DNA from 2 places in the Bacillus sp. GB_SG_008 genome. Region 1 is predicted to be linked to the other one. Evidence: riboswitches for the same ligand, from Rfam matches in the RefSeq annotation. Region 1 holds a riboswitch; the other holds the start of a gene.
The links. Region 1 has a riboswitch for preQ1 ahead of queC (7-cyano-7-deazaguanine synthase QueC). Riboswitches for the same ligand answer to the same signal wherever they lie in the genome.

Region 1 (3,424 bases):
CTAATGTAAATTGTCGCAAAATCTGGTTGTCCCGTTTTCGGGCATAAGCTTGTAAACTCCGGACAATTAAATTTTACAAAATAATCACGGTTCGGGTGATTATTATCAAACGTTTCTAAAATTTCCGGGCTATATTCAAATAAATATTTTGTATTTTGATTTCCCAGTAATGTTACATCTTTCAAATCTTCATCTTGTCTTCCAGCCATCTTAAAATCTCCCTTCATTCATACAGTAATTATACACCGCGTTTATTGCCCCACACTAAAGCGTGAAGTTGCGGCAATACTTTCGCGTCATTCATTTCCTTACATTGTACTGCTTTGTCAATGAGCCATTCATATTTTGTAAGCAGACGTTGAATTAACGATGCATCATCTGTCGTCTGCGTATCATCATTTCCAACTTGTAAGAAGAACGGAACGTGCGGATAACGTTCATGTACCTCTTTTGCGTATACAAAATCTCGATCGTCAAATACAACCACTTTTAAACTAAATTCCTTTCCTTCTAGCTTATCAATGATTGAATCCAACATAACAAAATCCGTTGTCATCTTTGAACTCGGTGGCTTTGGTGAAATTGTTACCTCATCTATATGAAGTAACCAATCTTGCCATTTACTTCCTTGCGTTTCAATTGCTGTACGAATCCCTTTCTTTTTTAGTAAAGAAATCAATTCTCCTAAATGTTTCAACAACGCTGGATTCCCACCTGAAATCGTTACATGCGAGAAATTTTCACCACCAATTTGCACCAGTTCAGAAAAAATTTCTTCTGGCGGCATTTGACGAATTTGCTCTTTCGCAGAACCATCCCATGTAAACGCAGAATCACACCATGCGCAGCTATAATCACAACCAGCTGTGCGAACAAACATTGTTTTTTGTCCAACAACCATTCCTTCTCCTTGAATTGTCGGCCCGAAAATCTCTAACACAGGAATGTTACTCACCGATCATCCACTCCCGTCTTACTTCTGCATAACTTGTTGGTGTTTCAAATAAGCGCACAAACTCAACACGCGCTCCTTTATATTCATTTTGTCGATCACCTTTTGTTAGCGCCTCTTCCATTTTCTCAAAAATCCATACAACCATATTTTCAGCAGTTGTATTCATTGCTGGAAGTGTTTCATTTAAGTAACGATGATCTAAATATATTTCAATTTCATTTTTCCAAATTTCTTTTATATCACCAAAATCAATCGCTAGGCCAATTTCATTGACATAACCACTAATTCCGAAAATTACTTTATACGTATGTCCATGAAGGTTTTTACATTTCCCTTCATAACAGTGTAGATGATGTGCAGCATCAAACGTAAATTCTTTACTAACCATAACACGCTTATTATGATACTTTAGTTGCTTACGATCAATGTCTTGATCGATTTTTTGTAGATTTTCAACAATGCGAAATCCAAAGAAGTCTTGTGTCATTATGCTTTCGCTCCTTTACGCTCTTGTACATATTTATCAAGTCCTGCTTTACGAAGCTGACACGCTGGACATTCACCGCAACCATCACCAATAATCCCGTTATAACACGTTAACGTTTTTTCACGAACAAACTCAAATGCCCCAAGTTCATCTGCCAATTTCCACGTTTCTGCTTTATCAATCCACATAAGCGGTGTATGAATAACAAATGGATAATCCATTGATAAATTTAATGTAACATTTAACGATTTCACAAACACATCACGGCAATCTGGATACCCGCTAAAATCTGTTTCACACACGCCTGTTACGATATGACGCGCTCCTACTTGTTTAGCTAACACAGCTGCAAACGATAAGAACAATAAGTTACGTCCATCCACAAATGTCGACGGCAACTCACCATCTTCATGTGTAATTTCCATATCTGTACGTGTTAACGCATTAGGAGCAAGCTGATTTAACAAGCTCATATCAAGTACGGTATGCTTCACACCTAATTCTTTTGCAATTTCAGCCGCACAGTCAATTTCAAGTTTATGGCGCTGATTATAATTAAACGTTACTGTTTCTACTTCTTCAAACTGTTCAAGCGCCCAAAATAAACATGTTGTACTATCTTGACCGCCGCTAAAAACAACAACTGCTTTTTCCTTTTTCATTTCACTCATTCTCCTCTTTTTTCGATTACAAGAAGAAAGAGCGTTCTTGAACTTTCATACTAAAAAAAACAAAACAATATATAAAGAATATTGTTCTCTCCTTAGTTTTTTATAGAGGGAGTTCGCGAACCTCTCCCATGCTATGCATGGACTGTCTTCTTCAATTTGCATCTTTCATTGTAACATAGCAGGTGTATGAGTGGGAAACGTCTGTTTTTTCTATTTTTTCTAAAAATAACATTTCATTTTCTTTCATATTAATAGTATGATAATTTTAGATGTCGCATCTTTCACTTCTCACAACAAGGAGGTTTTATAGCTGAAGGTTTTTATTATGTACCTCTTCTTAAATATATTGTTTATTCTGGTTACAATGTTAATTTATCATTTATTTTGGAGCGAAAAAGGAAATCACTCTCCGAAGCTCAATTCGTTTGTATTTGTCCTCTCTTGCAGCATTACCACTATTCTCTGTATGTCATTTGCTGCAAAAGTTGACTTTGGATTTCAATTCGACTTCCGGCATATCGTGCTAATTGTCGGAACATTATCTGGTGGCCCAGTAGCAGGTGGTATAATTTTTAGTGTTATGAATCTTTATCGTTTTTTTATTGGCGGGAGCGGTGCCCTGCCTTCTTTCATAGCATCTATCGCTTTGTACATTTCTCTTATTGCAACATACAAAACATATGTAAAAGGAAAAATAAGACCAAAAATGTATTTAGCTTTTTTTTACTGCCTGATTTTTGGCATCGTTTGGATTCCTTATTTTCTATCTATGGCTCCAAATCCAACGAACTATATACCTTATATCATTACATACGAATTATGCGCAATCATAGGAACTATTTTAATTTTATACTTAATGGACGTATTACAATCGCAAGTTCGTCTTGCAAAAGAACTTGTAAATGCTGAGAAATTTCAATTAATTGGTGAGATGGCTGCTTCAATCTCCCATGAAATCCGAAACCCTCTTACATCAACGAGAGGATTTCTTCAATTGCTACAATCGAAAAACTACTCAGAACAAGACAAACTGCTGTATTTAGACATCGCTATACGCGGTATTGATCAAGCCAACCTTGTATTAACAGACTATTTAACATTCGCAAAACCAAGTATTGAAAAAGTACAAGCTTTACAGTTAGAAAAAGAATTACTTCATGCTCTTACGCTCATGACACCATTAGCGAACCTTTCTAACGTTCGTATTCATTATACGAAACAAAGTAAAATATTTTACATAACGGGAGAAAAACAAAAGCTGAATCAATGTCTTTTAAACATTGTAAAAAATTGCATTGAAGCGATGCCAAA
Region 2 (3,424 bases), 240 kb from region 1:
CAGCTGTTAATAAGAACAATCCAATTGTAGCTACTGTAATTCCGAGTACAATAAATATATTCGCTTTTTGCTTTAAAAAGATAAACGATAAAACAGGTACCATGACAATACTAAGCCCTGTTAAAAATCCTGCTTTAGAAGAAGTTGTATATAATAAGCCGAATGTTTGTAACAAGTAACCAATAAATAAAAAGAATCCGACTATGATACCAGCGGAGCTACTATACCTTGCACGTTTAATAGGTATTTTTTTTATAGAAATGAGCTGAATAACCAGTAAAATAAGTCCAGCTAATAAGAAACGTACAGCATTAAAAGAAAATGGACCGACAAATGACATAGCATTTTGAACGACAACAAACGTAGCTCCCCAAATAAAGGCAACGAACAACAATGCGAGAGGAGCAATCCACTCTTTTTTCAATACACTACCCCCGTTCATTTTTTAAAATTGCTTTTCGTGCTAATTCATCTGCTACTTTATTTTGACTGCTTGGAATCCACTTCATAAAAAAGAGATCAAATTGCTGGGTCATTTGCAATGCTTCTTCTAAAAGTGGTGCATATAAGGGATTCTTCGCATATCGTTTTTCAACAGCTTGTTCTACAAGCTGAGAATCTGTTCGAAACGATACAATTTTATAATTATGTTCGGTGCAATATTTTAATGCAGCAAGTAATGCGTGATACTCAGCTTCATGATTGCTCATAACTCCAAGTGGAACAGAAAGCTGCACAGGCGGTTGAATACCTTTGATAAAAACCCCAGCGCCAGAAGGACCAGGGTTTCCTTTTGATGCACCATCAATGTACACTTCAATCAAATTGAAAACCTCCGATTAACCGATTGTAATGCTATAGCGGCATGTAAATGTTTCATTCGCTTTTAACATTTGAATTCCTTTTTTTTCTTTAAAGTCTTTTACGGGCTCTACTTCATCAGCAATGCCATACCAAGGTTCAATACATAGAAACGGTGCGCCGTCTCCAGGTGTCCACACACCCACAAATGGAAATCCTTCAAATGCTACTTTAATAAATTTATTATGTTTGTGAGAGCGGATGGCAATTTCGTTTTTGTTCATGTTTTCAAAAATAAGCGCATCGTTTTTAAATAAATCGTATGTAAGTGGAAGTTCGGTTGTTTCTTCTGCTACTATGAGTTTATTTTTAGAAAGAAATGGTCCTTCTAATACGCTTGTTTCTAAGTGCTCTAGAGTGCTGAAAGATAAGTAGTAATCTGTGAAAGATTCATTTGATAGTAAAGGACAATTAAAACCAGGGTGTCCTCCAATTGAAAAATACATTTCTTTTGTGTTTGGATTGATTACTTCATATGTTACGTATACAGATGTTTCATGTAATTCATAAGAAACGAGTAATTCAAATGCAAACGGATAGTTTTGTAATGTTTCTTCATTACTCGTTACTACGTATGTAATTTTTGATTCACTTTGTTCTTTTATTGTAAATGTTAGATCGCGAGCAAATCCATGCTGTGTTAACGAATAAGATTTTCCATCAACATAATATGTATTATCTACTAATCTTCCGACGATTGGGAATAAAATGGGAGCACGTCGTCCCCAATACTTTGAATCCCCTTGCCACATATATTCTGTACGATCTTCTTTTAATCGAATGCTTTGCAATTCTGCACCTTTTTCAGAAATAGAAACAATCATTTTTTCATTTTGAATTGTCGCTGTCATGAACAAACCCTCCTAAATCTTTCATGTTTTTTATTATACGTCTTATAAAAAGAAAAGGATAGTTTATCCCGCATTAACGGGCAGTAATACTCCCACCTCAAAATTCGGTGAAAGCAAAGAAGTTAGGTGGGAGATAAACTGCCCGTAAAAGCCCGATTGGTTCAACTAATAATCAGTGGGGGGATGAAGAAAACCCCCACTGATTAAAGTTTCACTTTATGACTATCCCTTTGTAATTCAGATCATTTGATACATCTTCTGCCATATTGACTTGAATTCAAATTATAAATATAATGTAATTTTGTTCATTTATATATTCACGTGGTTCGTAACCATCCCACGTAAAAAAACTAAGGAGATCATACAATGAAAATTAAGACACTTGTTGGTAACGGGATTTTAGCAGCTTTATATATTGTCGTTTCTATGCTTATTCAGCCTTTTGGTTTTACGAATATTCAATTTCGTATTTCGGAAATGTTCAATCATCTTGTTGTGTTCAATAAAAAATATATTTATGGGATTGTGTTAGGCGTATTTTTAACAAACCTCTTTTTCTCACCAATGATTGCATATGATCTTGTATTTGGGGTCGGACAATCTATTATTGCCTTGCTTTGTACAATTGTTTCTATGCGTTTTATAAAAGGGATATGGGCGCGTATGATTTTTAATACTGTTGTCTTTACGGTTACAATGTTCCTTATTGCGATTGAACTACATCTTGCATTCGACTTACCATTTTTGTTTACATGGCTAACATGTGCAATTGGTGAATTTGTTGTAATGGCTATTGGAGCACCTGTTATGTATTTTATTAATAAACGAGTGCAGTTTGAAAAATTTGTATAAGATAGATAAGAGAGTTGTTCACTTAATCGTGACAACTCTTATTTCTTTTCCTCAATTTATATTTGCAGGAGTTTCATTTTATCCCGCTATTTTGGGGCAGTAAGGCCCTCACCTCAAGACTCAGAGAGAAGCGAAGAAGATAGGTGGGGGATAACTGCTGGCATGCGCCCGATTGGTTCAACTAACCATCAGCGGGGGATGAAAAAAACCACTGATGGAAGTTTCACTTTATCGTGCGGAGATGAGATGTATTCGGAATAGAATACTGTGCTCATAGACAAAATATTATAAAATGAACATGTAATATTTGGTAGTGTATTGATTTTGTATGTAAAAGGGGGAGCAAAATGAAATATAAAATAGCTTGGTTATATCGAACAAAGCATGGTTTAGAGACTAACCTTGAAACAGATTACCTTCGTTTAGAAGAGGCGATGCAGTTTGCAGTAGACTTTGAAAAAACAGGGAGAGCGAAAGAACTGTTGTTTTATGATGAAATGGGGACGGAGTGGACGTTAAAAGAAGTTAAGAAATTGAGTAAACAAGTTGAAGAAGAGCCGCAAGATCTCTTATTGTATTTCGATGGAGGGTACGATATTGAGAAGAAAGAAGCGGGCGTGGGAGTGAGTATTTATTATAAGAAGCAGGGAAAAACGTATCGAATTCGTCGCAATGCTTACATAGAAGGAATTGATGATAATAATGAAGCGGAATATGCTGCGTTATTATACGGAATGAATGTGCTAGAAGAGCTAGGAGTTAAGTATGAATCCGTTATACTTCGCGGTGATTCTCAAGTGGTGCTCCAGCAATTAGCAGGTGAATGGCCATGTTATGAGGAACATTTAATCCATTATTTA

Region 2: linked by a shared signal. The riboswitch ahead of ACTDJC_RS08580 (QueT transporter family protein) and the one ahead of queC (7-cyano-7-deazaguanine synthase QueC) in region 1 are both predicted to bind preQ1.

What each region holds. Positions count from the first base shown of each region.
Region 1 covers NZ_JBPZSK010000003.1:402,518-405,941, forward strand. The annotation lists gene queF (preQ(1) synthase) at 1-209, opposite strand, end outside; gene queE (7-carboxy-7-deazaguanine synthase QueE) at 239-955, opposite strand; gene queD (6-carboxytetrahydropterin synthase QueD) at 948-1,442, opposite strand; gene queC (7-cyano-7-deazaguanine synthase QueC) at 1,442-2,104, opposite strand; PreQ1 riboswitch class I at 2,200-2,243, opposite strand; gene ACTDJC_RS09825 (ATP-binding protein) at 2,478-3,424, shown strand, end outside.
Region 2 covers NZ_JBPZSK010000003.1:167,075-170,498, reverse strand. The annotation lists gene ACTDJC_RS08595 (DMT family transporter) at 1-424, opposite strand, end outside; gene ACTDJC_RS08590 (reverse transcriptase-like protein) at 429-824, opposite strand; gene ACTDJC_RS08585 (aldose 1-epimerase family protein) at 840-1,712, opposite strand; PreQ1 riboswitch class I at 2,028-2,072, shown strand; gene ACTDJC_RS08580 (QueT transporter family protein) at 2,079-2,564, shown strand; gene ACTDJC_RS08575 (ribonuclease H family protein) at 2,912-3,424, shown strand, end outside.